Regions from separate parts of the Brevibacillus sp. TJ4 genome, predicted to be linked through region 1. Evidence: riboswitches for the same ligand, from Rfam matches in the RefSeq annotation. Region 1 holds a riboswitch; the other holds the start of a gene.
What was found. A riboswitch is a leader RNA that binds a small molecule or an ion and turns the genes downstream of it on or off. The one in region 1 is predicted to bind cyclic di-GMP.
Positions count from the first base shown of each region.

Region 2: it holds a riboswitch for cyclic di-GMP, as region 1 does, so the genes downstream of both, ACAF76_RS00900 (methyl-accepting chemotaxis protein) here and ACAF76_RS19770 (diguanylate cyclase domain-containing protein) in region 1, are expected to answer to the same signal.

Region 1 covers NZ_CP185865.1:4,023,475-4,033,289, reverse strand. The annotation lists gene ACAF76_RS19780 (hypothetical protein) at 1-281, shown strand, start outside; gene ACAF76_RS19775 (ABC transporter ATP-binding protein) at 427-2,136, shown strand; cyclic di-GMP riboswitch class I at 2,341-2,423, shown strand; gene ACAF76_RS19770 (diguanylate cyclase domain-containing protein) at 2,434-3,705, shown strand; gene ACAF76_RS19765 (MFS transporter) at 3,942-5,147, shown strand; gene ACAF76_RS19760 (winged helix-turn-helix transcriptional regulator) at 5,183-5,542, opposite strand; gene ACAF76_RS19755 (aldo/keto reductase) at 5,701-6,543, shown strand; gene ACAF76_RS19750 (DNA-3-methyladenine glycosylase I) at 6,678-7,235, shown strand; gene ACAF76_RS19745 (PrpF domain-containing protein) at 7,436-8,620, shown strand; gene acnA (aconitate hydratase AcnA) at 8,604-9,815, shown strand, end outside.
Region 2 covers NZ_CP185865.1:196,799-206,613, forward strand. The annotation lists gene ACAF76_RS00895 (IS1182 family transposase) at 1-1,134, opposite strand, end outside; cyclic di-GMP riboswitch class I at 1,458-1,555, shown strand; gene ACAF76_RS00900 (methyl-accepting chemotaxis protein) at 1,636-3,609, shown strand; gene ACAF76_RS00905 (transporter substrate-binding domain-containing protein) at 3,719-4,570, shown strand; gene ACAF76_RS00910 (DEAD/DEAH box helicase) at 4,820-6,322, shown strand; gene ACAF76_RS00915 (PTS mannitol transporter subunit IICB) at 6,539-7,972, shown strand; gene ACAF76_RS00920 (BglG family transcription antiterminator) at 8,021-9,815, shown strand, end outside.

The sequences.
Region 1 (9,815 bases):
TGAAAACGAGGATCGGTTTGGTCCATGCGACGATGAATTCCGTATCGCCGATGGTAGAAGCCTTCCACGCCTTACAAAACGGCGATACAGACAAACATAATCAGTTGATCAAAGAGCGTGCGCAAAAACTTGCGGGTAACCATGTGGACGTCCTTGTGTTGGCGCAAATCTCCATGGCAAGAGCCCGTTTTGCCGTGGAGGAGCTCGGCATACCCGTCTTGACCAGTCCGCAGACGAGCACCGGATCTATTATGGATCAGATTCGGAAGAGAAAAAGGTAATTTCCACACCTGACTGTGAAATCGCAGTTAGGTTTTTTTCATTCATCTCTATCTGCAGGTAGTGTAATATGAAGGAGAAATTGAAGGGGGAATTCCCTCGCTGAATCCGGTGAACTGCATTACGCAAAGTTAGGAGGAAGTCTATTTGCTGTTGCGCTTTTTTTCTTATTACAAACCGTACAAATGGCTGTTTATTCTCGATTTTTCATGTGCCATTCTCGTAGGTCTGCTGGAGCTGGCCTTTCCGATTGCCGTAAATCAAGTGATCGACAAACTTCTTCCCGGGAACGACTGGGTGATCATCTTTTGGGCATGCCTGGGATTGCTGCTGATTTATTTGCTCAACACAGGCTTTCATTACGTCGTCACCTATTGGGGGCACATGCTCGGGATCAACATTGAAACAGATATGCGCAGAGAGCTGTTTGCGCATATGCAGAGGCTCTCTTTTTCCTATTATGACAATCATAAGACAGGCTATTCGATTTCCAGGCTGACCAAAGACCTGGAGGAGATCGGGGAAGTAGCGCATCACGGACCGGAGGATGTTTTCGTCGCGGTGATGACCCTGATCGGTTCCTTTCTCATCATGCTGTCGATTAACTGGAAATTGGCCGTCATATCGTTTATTGTCATTCCCGTCCTGCTGGTGCTCGCGATTCACTTCAACAAAAAGATGACGCGCACATTTCGCAGACTGTTTCAGGACGTCGGGGAAATCAACGCCCGCGTGGAAGACAGCATCGGCGGCATCCGAGTCGTACAGGCTTTTGCCAACGAAGAGTACGAACAAAAAAAATTCGCCGTCAACAATGGACAGTACCGGCAAACAAAGCTGGCTTCCTATAAAATCATGGCCCAAAGCATCACCGCGAACTACGTGCTCATGCGTCTGATTACGTTGTTTACGCTCTTGTTCGGCACATGGTTTGTCATCGCGGGAGACCTCACCAATGGACAGTTTGTTGCCTTCATCCTGCTGTCCAATGTACTCATCGGGCCGATCCAGAAAATCAACGCCGTGATCGAGAGCTATCCAAAAGGGATCGCCGGCTTCAAACGGTTTACGGAAGTGATGGATACCGCTCCTGACATCACGGAGTCTCCTGGGGCCGTCCATGTGGATCTCGTAGGAAACATCCGCTATCGCAATGTAAGTTTTGGGTACAAAGGTCACGAGAAAACATTGGAGAACATTTCGTTTGACATTCGCGCTGGAGAGACGGTCGCTTTTGTGGGTCCATCCGGAGCGGGGAAAACGACGCTGTGCAGTCTGCTCCCGCGCTTTTATGAGGTCGAGGGCGGTTCGATTGAAGTGGATGGCGTCGATATTCGCGACATGAAGCTGAATTCGTTGCGCAGTCAGATTGGTATCGTGCAGCAGGACGTCTTCCTGTTTTCCGGAAGTATTCGGGATAATATCGCCTACGGAAAACTGGATGCTACCGATGAAGAGATACTGGAAGCAGCGCACAAGGCACAGTTGGATGAGTTTATCCGCAGCCAGCCAGACGGACTGGATACGATCATCGGCGAACGGGGCGTGAAGCTGTCAGGTGGACAAAAGCAAAGACTGTCGATCGCGCGCATGTTTTTGAAAAACCCGCCGATTCTCATCCTTGACGAAGCGACCTCAGCCCTGGATACGGAGACAGAACTGGCGATTCAAAAGTCGCTTGCGGATTTGTCGCAGGGGCGCACCACGCTCGTCATCGCTCACCGGCTTGCCACCATCAAAAATGCCGATCGCATCCTGGTCGTGACCAAGGAAGGCATAGCCGAACAAGGCAACCACGAAGAATTGATTACATCAGGAGGCATCTACAGCCGTTTGCATCAGGCTCAATTCGGATAAAAGGCAACAGGAAAAATGACTGATAGTGTCAAGTGTAGGGAAGCCGTTGAAAAACGGCTTCTTTCTTTATGTGCATTTTCCAATAATTACACTATTGCTGAATTTAAAGTGTCTACATATAGTTGACTTTAACATAAGGCATGACCATAGTAGGATGTGCAAAGCGGAAACACATGCTAGATTCAGAGAATATGTTTTCGTTTTGCTGCGAAAAGGCAACCCAGAACGAAAGTCTGGGACGCAAAGCCACAGGTCTACGGCATTGCTAGGACGGCTGGGCTGCCGAAGGAGGAAAAAATGATTGGGTTTTTGAGTGAGCAGTCTATCGAAGTGTTTACATCGATCATTGACCATAATACGGATGGGATTTTCGTCCTTTCCACTGAGGGCAGGATCATTGAAGCCAATCAAGGATTAACCGAGTCGCTCGGCTATGCCAAGGAAGAGCTTTTAGGAGTTCATTACAAAGAATTGACCGTTCCCGAGCACCTCGACATGGTAAACGAAAAGTTTGCCGTCGTCGTGCAAGGGATTCCCTGCGAATACAAGATGGATGCCATCCATAAAAGTGGAGAGATCATCCATCTGCATGTGAAAAACATCCCGTTGATCGTCAACGGTGAAGTCATCGGTGTGTTCGGGATCGCGATGGATATAACGGAGCAGCATCGCCTGGTACAGGCTTTGAAGGAAAGTGAAGAACGCTACCGGCTGTTGGCGGAAAATTCGCTCGACCTGATCCAGCAGGTCGATCTGGACGGGATCGTCACCTACGCTTCGCCGTCCCACCAAATGGTCCTTGGGTATGACCCGCAGGAATATGTCGGCAAATGGGTCTTTCATCGGCCTGATGAAGGGGTCGATACCGATTTCCAGGCTGTTTTTTTAAACATGGTCGTCTCCCAGGAACCGTTTACGTATGAAATTGTCCGCCGTCACAAAGACGGCCATCAGGTGTGGCTGGAGCTCAAAGGTACCCCAATGTTCGATGAAGAAGGAAATTTCAAAAATATGATGTTTGTCGGACGGGAAATTACCGAGCGAAAGAAATATCAGGATCAACTGGAGTATTACAGTTTTCACGACAGCTTGACGGGAGTGCCTAACCGTCGGCTGTTCTACATGAAGCTGAAAGAGTCCATCGAGGAAGCACAGCACGAGCATCACGGATTTGCCGTCCTGTACCTCGATCTCGATAAATTTAAAGACATCAACGATACATTCGGTCACGATGTGGGGGATGAGCTGCTGAAGCAGTTTGTAGCAAGAGTAAAAACATGTATCCCGGAATCAGCCATTTTGGCGCGAATGGGCGGTGATGAATTTGTCATCTGCCTATCCGATGCGCACAGTCTGGAGCAGGCAGTCGTCATTGCGGACCAAATTCTGGAAGGCCTGCAACACCCGTGGAACATCAACGATGTCTCGTTCATTACCACATCCAGCATCGGCATTGCGCTCTACGAACCAGGCGACACGCACCAGACTTTGCTCAAAAAGGCAGACAGCGCCTTGTATCAAGCCAAAGAAGAAGGGAAAAACAAATACAGTATCTATAAAGCGAAGTGAAGGAAAAAGACAACAGCTCATCGGCTGCTGTCTTTTTTTGTGTGCGGACCGCCAGCTTTTGTGCAGCTTGCGTACTGTACAGGAACTTTTCGGTGACTATGATACAAAAAAGTGCGTACTTTTTTCCGAGGACTGTATGCGACATAATAGCACTCGTTCGATTCCACAGTCATTCGGGCTGCGGGGCCCCGTGATCGGATGACTGACTACTACGCATAAAAGGAGACAGGAAAACAATGAATACAGTTGCCCATGGCGTGCAACAGGCACGAGGTGGGAAAAACCATACACTCGCCCTGCTTGCGCTCGCTATCAATGCATTTGGCATCGGAACGACGGAATTTGTCATTGTCGGTTTGCTGTCTACAGTCGCTCAGGATGTGAACGTCACGATTACGCTCGCCGGTCTGCTCATATCCGGCTATGCGCTCGGTGTCGCGGTGGGGGCGCCGGTCATTACGGCGCTGACCAGCAGAATTCCCCGCAAGACACTGCTGCTTTTGCTGATGGTCTTTTTCACCGTCGGAAACAGTGTTGCAGCATTGTCGAGCAGCTTTTCCCTTTTGTTGATCGCCCGTTTTTTCACAGCCTTTTCTCATGGCGTGTTTTTCTCGATCGGCTCCACGATCGCCGCCGATCTCGTACCGGAGAATAAGCGGGCGAGCGCGATTGCCATGATGTTTACAGGATTGACTGTCGCTACGGTGACGGGAGTGCCTCTCGGGACCTTCATCGGGCAGATGTTCGGATGGAGGGCAACCTTCTGGGGGGTTGCCTTGCTGGGATTGATTGCCTTGATCTGCACAGCTCTGCTCGTCCCCAACAATCAGAAGAAAGCCAAGCCTGCTTCCGTAAAAGATCAGGTAAAAATCTTGACCAACGGCCGCCTGCTGCTGGTGTATGCAATCACGGCGCTGGGATACGGCGGTACGTTCGTCGCCTTTACCTATCTCAGCCCCATCCTCGAGGAAATCACCGGGTATCAGGCGAGTGCAGTCAGCCTGATTCTGCTCGTCTACGGGCTTGCCATCGCAATCGGCAATACGTTCGGGGGAAAGGTCGCCAATCAGCATCCGATCCGTGCTCTGCTCTGGATGTTTGCTGTGCAGGCGGTCATTCTGGTGGTTCTGTCGATGACAGCACCGTATCAGGTAGCGGGGACGATTACCATCGTGCTGATGGGACTTCTCGCCTTTATGAATGTTCCTGGCCTGCAGCTCTACGTCGTCCAGCTCGCGGAAAAATACGAGCCGGGCGCCGTGGATGTAGCCTCGGCATTTAATATCGCTGCGTTTAACCTGGGGATTGCTATCGGAGCTTTTGTCGGCGGGATCGTAGTCGATACCATCGGATTGATCCATACACCGTGGATCGGCGGAGTGATGGTGCTCGGCGCTGTCGTACTGACGGCGATCAGCGGCAAGCTGGAGAAGACCGCATGACAGGATCAATTCGATGGATGACGTGTACACGATGCTTATCGGTTTAGAATGTTTTCTTCCAGAACGGCGTATTTGTCTCCGTACTCTTTGATAATATGCTGTTCACCCCAAGCGCAGAGCGAGTCGAGGATGCCTTTCAAACTCCAGCCGTATTCGCTGAGTTCATACTCGACTTTCGGGGGAACCTGATTGTAGGTTATCCGGTTGACGATGCCGTCATGCTCCAGCTCGCGAAGCTGCTGGGTCAGCATTTTTTGCGTGATTCCCGGCATCAGGCGCTTCAGCTCGCTTGTCCGTTTTTTTCCGTAGGTGAGGTGGCAGAGGATGACGCATTTCCATTTGCCGCCGATCACTTCCAATGTCGCTTCGACTGAGATGTTGTATTTCTTCTTCATGGTTGCAATCCTCCTCGTAATAGGAACTTTTTTGTTACTATGGTACAAAAAAGTGCGTACTTCCCGAAATGGGTATTATAAGTCAGAATAGCATCTGTCATCGGCGAAAGCCAGTGAGAATGGTGTTGTACAAAAAAATGGAAAAGGATGAGATGATAATGGCAAAACATTTGCAAGATACGACTGTCCTCTCGAATGGAGTGAAAATGCCTTGGTTCGGATTGGGCGTGTTCAAGGTAGAAGAAGGGCCGGAGCTGGAACATGCGGTGAAGGCGGCGATCAAGCACGGCTACCGCAGTATCGACACAGCGGCGATTTATCAAAATGAAGAGGGAGTCGGCAGAGGCATCCGCCAGGGTTTGACCGAAGCGGGCATTTCCAGGGATGACCTGTTCGTGACGTCCAAGGTGTGGAACTCCGATCTGGGATACGAGTCGACCTTGGCTGCCTATGAGACGAGCCTGAGCAAGCTGGGGCTGGAAAAACTGGATCTCTACCTGATTCACTGGCCGGTCGAAGGCAAGTACAAAGACGCCTGGAGAGCGCTGGAGAAGCTGTACAAGGACGGACGTGTACGCGCCATCGGGGTCAGCAATTTCCACATTCACCACCTCGAAGATTTGCTGAAAGACGCGGAGATCAAACCGATGGTCAATCAGGTGGAGTTCCATCCGCGCCTGACCCAACAGGAGCTGCGGGACTATTGCAAGGCACAGGGTATTCAGTTCGAAGCGTGGTCGCCGCTGATGCAGGGGCAGTTGCTGGACAACCCGGTGCTCAAAGAGATCGGTGCCAAATACAACAAGTCGGTCGCCCAGGTCATTCTGCGCTGGGATTTGCAGCATGGCGTAGTCACGATTCCGAAGTCGACCAAAGAACAGCGCATTGTGGAAAACGCGACACTGTTTGATTTCGAGCTGACCAAACAAGAGATGGAGAGAATCGACAGCTTGAACGAAAATCATCGAGTCGGACCAGACCCGGACAATTTTGATTTCTGAGGCGCGGCCGATAGAGGGAGACAGCATGGGAGCTGTCTCCCGTTTTCTTTTGTGCAAGATCGCTTGTCATCAGGAAAAGGACAAGGTATGATGGAAGGGAATGTATGTTCGCTGACCGCGAAGGAGGAAATGGCATGCAAAGATGCGGCTGGGTCAATCAAGATCCTTTGTACATCGAGTACCATGACCGGGAGTGGGGCGTTCCCGTATACGATGACCGTCTGCTGTTCGAATACCTCAATCTGGAGGGGGCACAAGCAGGGCTCAGTTGGTACACCATCCTGAAAAAACGGGAGAACTACCGGAAGGCGTTTGATCAGTTCGACCCGGCAAAAATCATTTTGTACGATGATCGCAAAGTCGAAGAGCTGCTGCAAAACGAAGGCATCGTACGCAACAAACTCAAAATCCGGGCTGTCATCTCCAATGCCCATGCCTATTTCAAGGTGGTCGAGGAATTCGGCTCGTTTCGCGATTATATCTGGTCGTTCGTAGATGGCAAGCCGATCCGCAATCACTTCCGCGAGCTGCGGGAAGTTCCGGCCTCGACCGAGATCAGCGACCGGATGAGCAAGGACTTGAAAAAGCGCGGCTTTTCCTTTGTCGGAACGACGATCTGCTACGCCTATATGCAAGCGGTCGGCATGGTCAACGACCACGTAGTGTCGTGCTGGTGCTACGATCGCAAGTAAACATGCGAATATGCCAGGAAGCAAGAGCCGCAAGGACGGGACTGCCCGCTCTGGTGACGGCTCTTTTTTGTGTGATTCCGTTTCTCTATCGCCAACCATCAATCATCGGTATTTTTTTGCTGGAAAATCCTGCTCTATAATGAACTCACCTGCTCCTTATCGGGGGCAAGCATCATAAACGATGGATGGAGGTCGAGCGGATGTCTCAGTTTTCGATTCCGTGTGCTGTGTACAGGGGAGGAACGAGCCGGGGGCTGTTTTTTCATAAACGGCATTTGCCAAAGGAGCGCGAACTGCAAGCACATGTATTTCTCGCCGGAATTGACGCCTACAATGTTTCGCAAATCGACGGATTGGGGGCAGGAACCTCGCATGCGAGCAAGGTGTGCGTCATCTCCGAGCCAAGTGTGGAGGGCGCGGACATTGATTATACGTTTTACCAGGTCGGGATTGGCGAGCCGATTATCGACGACAAGGGCACATGCGGAAATCTGATGGCGGCTGTCGGGGCATTTGCCGTCGATGAAGGGTATGTACGGGTGGCGCCCGATGCCCAGGAGGCTGTTGTTGCTGTAAATAATACGAATATTCAAAAAACAATTTCCATTACCGTTCCGCTGACAGACGGCAAGGCAAAGGTGAGCGGAGATTATCGGATGCCTGGCGTAAAGCTGCCGGGCGCCAAATACGTAGTGGACATCCTCTCGCCTGGTGGCGGCAAGACTGGGAAAACATTGCCTGTCGGCAGCGCGTTCACGCTTGCGACGAATAACAGGCAGTATCGGGTTTCCTTTGTCGATGTGGTCAACCCGTTTGTCTTTGTGTCGGCTGCGGAGCTGGGGATCACCGGTTCGGAGCCAAACAGCGAACTGTCCGCCAATGAAGCGCTCGTACAGGAGCTGGAAATGATTCGCCTGCAAATGGCTGTGGCGGCGGGCATGTGCGGCACGGTAGAGGAAGCGAGGCAGACGCCGTCGATTCCGAAGATCGCGATCGTAGCCGCACCCCATGACTATGTGACATCGGGCGGAGAACGGGTGTCCGGCACAGAGGTAGACCTGGTCGCCAAAATGGTCTCGATGGGAAAGTTTCACCGTACTTTTGCGGGAAGCGGCCTGTATTGCCTGGCCGCTGCTGCCCTGCTTCCCGGCACGATTCCCCATCAGCATCTGTCCGGCGATCGCATGACCGTGGAGAAAACGGTGCGGATCGGTCACCCGGAAGGAATTGCCGAGGTCCGCGCATCGCTGACAGATGACGGACAGGACGTCCGCTCTGTGGGAATGGAGAGGACGGCGAGACGAATCATCAAGGGCGACTTGTACGTGCCCGCTTACAGAGAGCGCTGTGTGGGAGAGGATGAGACCGATGCGTACAGAGCATGACGGGTTCCAGTCCCGTTCCACGTTTTCCGTCGATGGCCGCACGTATACGTACTATCGCTTGCAGGCGCTGGAAGAGCAGGGCATCGGCAAGATCGCCAGACTGCCGTATTCCATCAAAATTTTGCTGGAGTCCGTCTTGCGCCAGTGCGACGGTGTGACGATCAGGCGGGAGCATGTGGAAAATCTCGCGCAATGGGGCAGCGGCGCAGCCAAACGAGAGATTGACGTGCCGTTTCGTCCGGCGCGAATCGTACTCCAGGACTTTACGGGCATCCCGGTCGTCGTCGATCTCGCTTCCCTGCGCCAGGCGATGGCGGAAATGGGAGGAGACCCGGAGCGGATCAATCCCGTTATCCCCGTCGATTTGGTAATTGACCATGCCGAGCAGGTCGACCGCTTTGGAGCGCCCGATGCTCTGGATTACAATGTGAAGCGCGGATTTGAACTGAACCGGGAGAGGTACGCATTTTTCAAGTGGGCGACTGGCTCGATCCGCAACTTCCGAGCGATCCCTCCGTCTACCTCGATCATTCATCAGGCCAATCTCGAATATTTGGCTTCTGTCGTCCAGACCGTTACGGTGGAAAATGGCGAAGCGCTCGCCTTTCCCGACACTTGTCTGGGAACCGATTCGCATACCCCAATGGTAAACGGCATCGGAGTCGTAGGCTGGGGTGTCGGCGGGATCGAGGCAGAAGCTGCGATGCTCGGGCAGCCCTCCTGCTTTCCGGCTCCGGAAGTCGTGGGTATCCGGCTGCGCGGCGAGCTGCCGCCGGGTTCGACGGGCACGGACTTGGCGCTGCATGTGACCCACCTGTTGCGCACGAAACAGGTAGTAGGAAAATTCGTGGAGTTTTTCGGGAAGGGAATGACAACGCTTTCCCTCGCGGACCGGGCGACGGTGGCGAATATGTCGCCGGAAAACGGCGCTACCGTGACCTTGTTTCCGGTCGATGAAGAGACGCTGCGCTACCTGCGGCTGACCGGAAGGCCGGAGGAGCATGTCAGGCTGGTCGAGGCGTACTGCAAGACAAACGGATTGTTTTACACACCTGGCGGGGAGGAGCCTGCCTATTCGGAGGTGTGGGAGATAGACCTGTCGACGATTGAGACGAGCCTGGCAGGTCCCAAACGACCGCAGGATGTGATCCGCCTTTCGCAGGGGAAAGACAGGTTCAGGTCCGCTTTGACCGAG
Region 2 (9,815 bases), 520 kb from region 1:
TTCGAGGTAATCAGCCCAGATGTGGCGACTCACTCTCTTTGTGTAGTCTTTACTTTCCGTGCATTGTTTCAAGAACGGACAACTTCGGCAAACTTGAGAATTTGATCGATAGATACGGTACCCATCCTTGTTTGTTGTCTCATATGTTAAGATTTGCTCGTTCGGGCAGATGTAGCAGTCGAAATATTCATCATACACATATTCGTGCTTTTTAAAAAAACCTTCTTTGGTGCGTGGTCTTGTGTAGGGCATAACGGGGCGAATCTGGTCATCAAGGAGTGTTTTACTGATGTAAGGCGTCTTGTATCCCGAGTCCACTGCCACAGCTTGAGGCTGTGCAAACGTCTTTCGCACTTGATTCAAAACATCCTCAAAAACCTGACTGTCATGCACATTGCCTGGCGTTACCTTGGCACCAAGCACAAATCCATTTCGATCACATGCTGTATGAAAACTATAAGCAAATACACGTTCCTTTTCCCCTTTTACAAACAATCCGCAATCCGGGTCAGTTGTGCTGACTTTCACCTCCTTCTTCGAAGTTTCTGTCTTTTTTTCAAGGGGCTTCTTTCCATGTGCAATACGATCCTGATTGATTTCTTCGTCCAGCAGCTCTTGATATTTCTTCGCTTGTTCTTCAACGATTTCTTTCACGTATTTATGCTTATTCGCACTGGCTTTTACATGCGTAGCATCAATGAAAAGCACATCAGGCTTCACGAATCCATGATGAACCGCCTCCTCCAATATTCGAAGGAAGATCGACTCGAAGAGTTGAGTATCCCGAAAACGGCGAACATAGTTCTTGCCTAGGGTCGTGAAATGGGGAATGGGCTGACTGAAATCATAGCCAATAAACCACCGATAGGCAACATTGGTTTCGATCTCTTTAATCGTTTGTCGCATGGAACGAATTCCAAAAATATATTGGATGAAAGCAATTTTAACTAAGACTACAGGGTCAACACTGGGTCTGCCATTGTCATGACAGTAGAGGCTTTCCACCAAGTCATAGATGAACGAAAAGTCGATTGCATTTTCAATTTTTCTTACGAGATGATCTTCTGGCACCAACTCATCTAGCGAGAATGCAGATATCTGATAACGCCCTTCGGCCTCTTGCTTATTAAGCATAATGCCACCTCTAAAAAATAACTTTTGAAAACGTAACATGTTCTATATTCAACAAAAAAGCCTGCAGACCCTGTTCCTTACGGAACTTTGTCTACAGGCTGGCCCGTTTTTATTAACGGGGTTTTTTGTATGATGGAGCCCATTTCGGCGGGAAAAACCTGCTTTCCCCGGGACAAGCCACTTTCCTGACAGATTGGCCACCTATTAACATCGGTGGTCTTTTTTTACAAATGGTAAACAAAAATCGGGAAAATTTTATTATTTATTAATCAAACTTACCAACTTTTATGTTATATTGAACATAATATCAATCTGGACAAAAATGGAGATAAAGGCAAACCTGTTGAAAGACAGGGACGCAAAGCCACGGGTCTACGGATATGTGACGATTGTCACATGCTATGACAGCCGGGTTGCCAAACCGAGGCGAGGGAAGAAGGCTGCCGTTTGGCGTCTTCTTTTTTGTTTTCACACATTACATGCAGGAGGGACTCAGCACTTATGTATCTTAGTTTACGAAAAAAGTTGATGCTTCTGATGAGTCTGTTGTTGGCAGTCAGCTTGGCTGTCGTATGTGGTGCAAGCTACATGAGTTCATCCAGTTTCTTGTCTGCCAGTCTGAACAAGGAGGCAGAGATGGCGGCGGAAAGCCTGTCCACGAGAATTGACAGCTTCTTCAAGGAAAAAATCGCCATCGTGGAAACCGTTAGCGAAATGATCTCCGAGGACAATCAGTTTGATCAGGACCTGAAGCTGATTCAAACTGCCCAGACAAAGAACCCGGAGTTTGAAACTTTCTTTTTCTCGTATGACCTGAGCGGTACGAAGGTCATCAACTTTCGGGGGGAGGAGACCAACCCGTCTGACCGCGTTCACTTCAAGGAAGCGTCTAAAGGGGAAGGGAAAATTATCGTCTCGGAACCGGTGACCTCGCAGCGAACTGGCAACAACATCGTGACGATTATTTATCCGCTGATGAAAGACAACCGCCAATACGGTTATGTGGGGTCGACCATTCCGATCAATGAGATCCAGAAAGAGGTCTCCGAGGAAGCGTTCGGCGAAACGGGCTACGCCTTTCTGGTCAGCAAGGCGGGAACCTACATCTGGCATCCTGATGAAGAATTGATTCTGCAAGGAACGATTCTGGAATCTTCGGTCGAGGAATTGAAGAGCGCATATGCAAGTATTCAGGAGGGCGGCAAAGGATTGATCAACTACACGGACGGGTCCGCTGACCAGTTTGCCTCCTATGCCCCTACGAGCCTGGGATGGGGTGTATTTGTCACCGCTCCGGAGAATGAATTGCATAAAGCAGTGAATCAGTTGTTCTTCACTCTGCTGCTCATCTCGGCAGTGGTGTTGCTGGTAGGTCTGGTTCTCTCCTACCTGACAGCAAGAGGCGTCGTCAGGCCGATCCAGCGTCTGAACAAGGCTGTAAACGTGGTCGCGCAGGGGAATTTGACAGAGGCGGTGTCCGTCGAAGGAAAAGACGAAATTGCCGTTCTCTCTCGCGACTTTAACAAGACAGTCTCTCATTTGAAGGATCTGATCGAAGGGGTATCGCACTCTTCGGATCACGTGCTCCGTTATACAAAAGAGGTCTCCACCGGAATCAATCACACGACGAGCACAGTCGAGCAAATCGGTTCCGCGATCGCTCAGATTGCCAAAGGAGCGCAGGCTCAGGCAGTAAGTTCGCAGGATGTGGCGATTTCCATGAACGACATGGCGAGTGGAATCACCAAAATCGCGGAAACTTCTTCCCAGGTTTCCGAGGCAGCCCGCGAGTCTACCGAACAGGCAGAGCAAGGGGCGACTGCCGTGGAACAGGCAGTGCTTCAAATGAACAACATCGGCGAGGCTACAAACAACGCTTCGACTGTCATCGAACGACTGAGCGGACGTTCCCAGGAAATCGGGGGCATTTTGGATACGATCAGCCAGTTGACCGGGCAGATCAACCTGCTCGCGCTCAACGCCTCGATCGAAGCGGCGAGAGCGGGCGAGCACGGACGCGGTTTTGCCGTCGTAGCGGGAGAAGTGAAAAACCTCGCCCATCAGTCGGAGGCGGCAACCATCAAAATCGCCCAACTGATCGAGGAAATCCAGAATGATACGACACATGCCGTAGAAGTCATGGCAGTCGGAAAAGAGAACACGCAAGAAGGCATTCAGATCATCCAGGAGGTTCGCGGCATTTTTGAGCGGATTCTCGAATCCTCGCGCAATGTAGCGTCGCACATCCTGGAAGTCTCTGCCGCATCTGAGCAAATTTCCGCGGGCACTCAGCAGGTAACAGCGGCTGTGGAGGAAATGCATGGAATCGCCAAGCACTCCTCGGCGGATGCTGACAAAGTCGTGGAAGCAACCGCGGAACAGCTCGCGACGATCCAGGAAATCGTCGGTTCTGTCGATCAGTTGAACGGAGTTGTAGAAGAGCTGCAGCAGCGTGTTGGCAAATTCAAGCTGTAAAAACAAGGATTGGCAGAATTGAAAGGGGGGATGCATCCAAGAGCATCACGCAATCATTTATTCCCCAAGTCATTACCATATTTCTGTACTGGATCAGGAGGAGACATCCATGAAAAAGATTACAACATCCATCTTGGCGAGCACGTTCGCCGCAACTATGCTGATTACAGGTGCAGTGGGAGCAAGTGCTGCCACAGTAGCGCCGCAGCAACAATACGCTGCCGTAGACACAGCGAAAGCCAACAAAAAGTTTGAATCGCGTCTCGATGAAATCAAGGCACGCGGTTATATCCTGGTGGGAACGCCTGGTGACTACAAACCGTTCACATATTTGAACCCAGAGACAAACGAGTTCGAGGGTTACGATATTGACGCTATGAAGGCATTCGCGGAAAGCCTGGGTGTGGAGGCGCGTTTCGTGCAAACATCCTGGCCAACCCTGATGTCCGATCTGCTCGCTGACAAATTTGACATCGCGGTAGGCGGCGTGACGCGCAATACGGATCGTCAACAAAAAGCGTACGTGAGCGACGGCTACCTGCTGTTTGGCAAAGTGCCATTGATCCGCGCAGAAGACAAAGACAAGTTCTACTCGGTTGAAGATATCAACAAGCCTGAAGTACGCATCGGTGTAAACCCGGGTGGAACGAACCAGGTTTTCGTAGATACGTATCTGACAGAAGCAAATGTAACAGTCGTGGAAAATAACCTGGACATCCCTGGTCTGGTTGCTGACGGTACATACGACGTGATGATTACCGACACGATTGAAGCGATCGTATACGCAAATGCCGATGACCGCCTTTTCGCACAACGCGTGGACGATCCGTTCACGAAAAGCGAAAAAGGGTACATGATTCATCGCGGAGATTTCATCTTCTCCAGCTACCTGGAGCTGTGGATGGATGAGATGGAACTTCAAGGAAAATTCGATGAGCTGTACGAAAAGTGGGTAAAATAAGAAAACGTATGGACTGGGCAGGCGAGAGTGCATTTCTCTCGCCTGTTTTTTGTGCATGGAGTGGAAATGATTGTCAGGTCAAGTTGCTTTTTTCGTCCCGGCATGGTACGATTAGGGCTATGTTCTTTGCAGGATGCTGTGTATGACAAACGGGAGTAGAAGGGCATATTCCGGATCGTCGGGAATAATGCCCTTTTTTAGTGAGAATTTTAATAGACGAAGGATTGAACAAAAGGAGACTGAAGGGCATTGACAACTTTTTATGAATTTGGATTACATCACTCCGTTACCCGGGCTTTGGGAAACATGGGGTTTGAAGAGGCGACGGCGATACAGGTGCAGACCGTTCCGGTGGCTCTGCAAGGAAAGGACTTGATCGGTCAGGCGCAGACGGGGACAGGGAAGACCGCAGCGTTCGGGATTCCGCTCGTGGAGAGAGTAGACGAAGAGGACCCGCAAATCCAGGCGATCGTCCTGACGCCGACGCGCGAGTTGGCAGTACAGGTCGCCGAGGAGATCAACAAAATCGCCCAGTACAAAAAAATCAGCGCATTGCCGATCTACGGCGGGCAGGACATTACTCGCCAGATCAAGGCGTTGAAAAAGCGGCCGCAAATTATCGTGGCGACACCGGGCCGTTTTATGGACCATATGCGCAGAAGGACGATTCGCCTCGATGCGATCGAGATGGTCGTACTGGATGAAGCTGACGAAATGCTGAACATGGGCTTTATCGACGACATCCGGGAAATCTTGCGCGAAGTACCGGAGCAGCGTCAGACACTGCTGTTTTCGGCGACGATGCCGCGGGCGATCCAGGAAATTGCCCAGCAGTTCATGCATAACCCGGAACTGATTTCCGTCAAGGCAAAAGAAGTGACGGTACCCAACATCGAGCAGCAGTACATGGAAGTCGTGGAAAAGCAGAAGTTTGATGTACTCTGCCGCCTGCTGGACATCCATTCTCCTGAGCTCGCCATCGTTTTCGGGAGAACGAAGCGCCGTGTCGATGAATTGGCGGAAGCCTTGACCAAACGCGGGTACGGAGCGGAAGGCATCCATGGCGACTTGAACCAGGCCAAGCGGGACAGCGTGCTGCGCAAGTTTAAGGAAGGTACGATCGAGGTGCTGGTCGCAACGGACGTGGCGGCGAGGGGGCTCGATATCAGTGGCGTGACCCATGTTTTCAACTTCGACATTCCGCAGGATTCGGAGAGCTACGTCCACCGTATCGGAAGAACGGGCCGTGCCGGAAAAACAGGTCTGGCCGTAACCTTTGTGACACCTCGGGAAATCGACCATTTGCGTCTGATTGAGCGGGCGACGAACCGCAAAATGGAACGCCGTGCAGTGCCGAGCATGTCGGAAGCGATGGAAGGACAGCAGCGCATCGCGGTCGAGAAGCTGATGGAAGCGAGCGGCAGCGACAATCTGGGTGCGTATAAAACACTGGCGGAACAACTGCTGGAAGAGGTAGACTCGGTCACCCTGATTTCCGCTGCGCTCAAGCTGCTGACCAAAGAGCCGGATATGACACCTGTCCGCCTCACGGAAGAAGCGCCTGTACGCGTCGGGAAGAAGCGAGTAACGCCAAAAGGGAAAGGCGGCCCGGGCGGTTACGGAGCCAAGCGGCCACCACGTCCGCGCACGGGAGATTCCCGTCAGCGCAGTGGCGAGTTCCGTCCACGTTCCGGCGACTACCGTCCGCGCAGCGGCGATTCCCGTCCACGTGGCGGCGATCGTCAGCGCTAAATTGAAAAAGAAGCCAGGCCCCTGAGATCGTTCAGGGGCCTGTTTTGCGTCTGCCTCCTCCTCATGCTGCTGGTTCAATTCAGTTTTGGCAACAATGCTGGCGACAAAGCCGAGATTTCATTTTGTTGAGGCCAATATGAAAACGCTTTATATTTTGGTGTAACAGCATGATTCTAAATGTTCTGCACACAGGCGTGCGAAAAAGGAGGTTTGGCGATGGAAAGCGCAGTTGGAAGCAACAAGCCGACAGGCAATGTACGAGTCCGGATACAGAACTTCGGACGGTTTTTGAGCGCGATGGTGATGCCCAATATCGGGGCGTTTATCGCGTGGGGACTGATTACCGCATTATTTATTCCTACGGGCTGGCTGCCCAACGAAAACCTGGCCAAATTGGTCGGGCCGATGATTACGTATCTGTTGCCGCTATTAATCGGATACACAGGTGGCAAGATGATCCACGATGTCCGCGGAGGTGTCGTCGGGGCGATTGCGACGATGGGGGTCGTGGTCGGGACCGACATCCCGATGTTTCTCGGGGCCATGATTATGGGGCCAATCGGCGGATGGGTGATGAAGAAAGTAGACCAATCGCTGGAAGGAAAAATTCGCCCCGGATTTGAAATGCTGATTAACAACTTCACGGCAGGGATCGTGGGCGGCCTGCTGACACTGGTAGCGTTCAGTGCAATCGGACCAGTGGTGCAAGGGTTGAACCAGGCGCTGGCCGCAGGTGTGCAGGCGATCGTCAATGCGGGCTTGCTGCCGCTGGCCAACATCATCGTGGAACCGGCGAAAATCCTTTTCTTGAACAACGCCATCAACCACGGCATTTTCGGTCCGATCGGGCTGGATCAGGCAGCGAAGGCGGGACAGTCAATCTTTTTCCTGCTGGAGACAAATCCCGGTCCTGGTCTGGGTATTCTGCTGGCGTATTGGCTGCTGGGTTCGGGCAATGCCAAGCAATCGGCTCCCGGCGCGGTGGTCATTCACTTCTTCGGCGGAATCCATGAGATTTACTTCCCGTACATCCTGATGAAGCCGCGTCTCATCCTCGCTGTCATCGGGGGCGGTATGGCTGGCGTATTCCTCTTTACCTTGCTTGGCGCCGGACTTGTCGCGCCGCCTTCGCCGGGAAGCATCTTCGCCCTTAGCGCGATGGCTCCGCGCGGCGGCTTGCTGCCAGTGCTGGCTGGTGTGGCCGGAGCGACGATCGTTTCGTTCCTGATTGCAGCGGCGCTGCTGAAAACGAGCCGGGCAGAAGATGAAGGAGAGTTGGAGCAGGCAGCAGAAAAAATGAAGGAATTGAAAGGAAATCAGCCGACAGCTGCGAAAGGGGAAGCATTGACAGCTTCCGCAGTGGAAAACGTGAACAAAGTAGTATTTGCATGCGATGCAGGCATGGGCTCCAGCGCGATGGGAGCAGCTGCACTGCGGAAAAAATTCAAGGAAGCCGGCCTGGAGGAAATCGTCGTGGTCAATGCCGCGATCAATGATATTCCCGCTGATGCAGACATCGTGATTACGCAAAAAACACTTACCTTGCGTGCGCAGGAGAAATTGCCGTCTGCCTGGCATATCTCGATCGACAATTTCCTGAGCAGTCCGGAGTACGACAAGCTGGTGCAAACAATCACCGAAAAACGATAACGCTACTGGTGCTTGCCTTCTTCGCTTTTTCGGTCAAGGAGGGGTGGAATGGTTCTCGTATCTACGCGAAAAAGGGCAATCCTGGAACTGCTGCTTGACGAACCGAGTGGCTTGACCGTAGGGGAAATTGCCGCGCACATCCATGTCAGTGCGCGGACGATTCACCGGGAAATGGACAGTCTGGAAGCGCTGATTCACAGGCACGGGCTGAAGCTGGTGCGAAAGGCAGGCGCTGGCGTGGAGCTGCGGGGGACGACCGAACAAAAAAAGCAGCTCCAGGCGGCGCTTCGCCAGCAGACGACGACGGAATTCACCCCGAAGGAACGCCAGGCAATCATCTTGTGCACGCTTTTGGAAGCGTCCGAACCGGTCAAGCTGATCGCCCTGGCGATTGAGTTGAAGGTAACGAAAGCGACAGTTAGCTACGATCTCGATGAACTGGACAAGCGGCTGCGTCCGTTGGGCATCACCCTGTTGCGCAAAAGAGGCTACGGGGTGGAGCTGATCGGCTCCGAGTCATCCAAGCGCAGGGTAATTAGCGGCTTGATCGCCGATCACTTAAACGACCATCAAATGGTGGAGATCATCAAGGAGACGATCCAGACCAACAAGCTGCCGGACAGTGCGAATTCCTTGACAGAGCGTCTTCTGCAATTGGTCAACCGTGAAAAGCTGATCAAGGTCGAGCAAGTGCTTCATTCGCTCGAAAAGGAGCTGCCGAATCCGCTGGCTGACAGTGCGTACATCGGGTTGGTCACACATTTGGCGATGACCGTGGAACGCGTGGAGAAAGGGGAAAATATCCACATCGAAGAACGTGCCTTGACGGAACTGGCGCAGACGGTGGAGTACCAGACTGCAAAAAAAATTATGGAGCGTATCGAAGAAAAGCTCTCGATCAAAATGCCGGAGGCGGAGGCGGGCTACATCAGCATGCATTTGCGTGGAGCCAAACTCCGCCAGTCGCAGCATGAAGCGTTTTGGGCGGCGAGTGCGGAGCTGATGAATGCCACACAGGGCATGATCCGTTTCTGCGAAGAGCGGCTGGGGATTTCGCTTGCGGAGGACAGCGCTCTTTTTCACGGCCTGCTGACCCATTTGGAGCCTGCGCTCTATCGGCTTAAATCCAATCTGGAGATTCGCAATCCGCTGCTTGCCCAGATCAAGCACAATTACCCGGAACTGTTTGCCGTCACACGTGAGGCTGCAGTCCGGTTTTTTCCCGATATTCACGTCCCGGACGAAGAAGTGGGCTATCTGGTTATGCATCTTGGAGCTGCGGTGGAGCGCTCGATGACGGAACAGCAACGGTATCGGGCACTGATCGTCTGCTCCAGCGGGATCGGGTCTTCGCGCATTTTGGCGACACGTATCCAGAAGGAAATCCCGGAAATCGTCCATTTGCAAAACCTGTCCTTGTTCGATGTCGGAAAGATCCCCAAGCAGGAGTACGACCTGATGATTTCGACTATTCCGCTGCCTGTTCCGGAGTGGGAATACGTGATGGTCAGTCCGCTGTTGCCGCCGGAGGACGTGCAAAAAATCAAGGCGCATGTGCGGCAGACTCGCGGGGAGCCATTCGCAAGTGCCGGAAAACGGATGCTGCTCGTCGACGGACAGCCGTTGCAGCAGTTGCAAAAGATGCATCTGTACAGCGGTTGTGCTCTGGACCTGCTCGATGGTCTGCGCGTATACCGCTGGGACAATGACGGAGAAAGCGTGGAGCGGCTCTTGCACGAGATCGGTGGGGAACTGGCGGCACAGGGAGTCGTTTTGGACGGGAAGGCTGTCGCTGCGAAGTTGCTCCGGCGCGAGCGGCTGGGCGGGCTGGGGATTCCGGGTA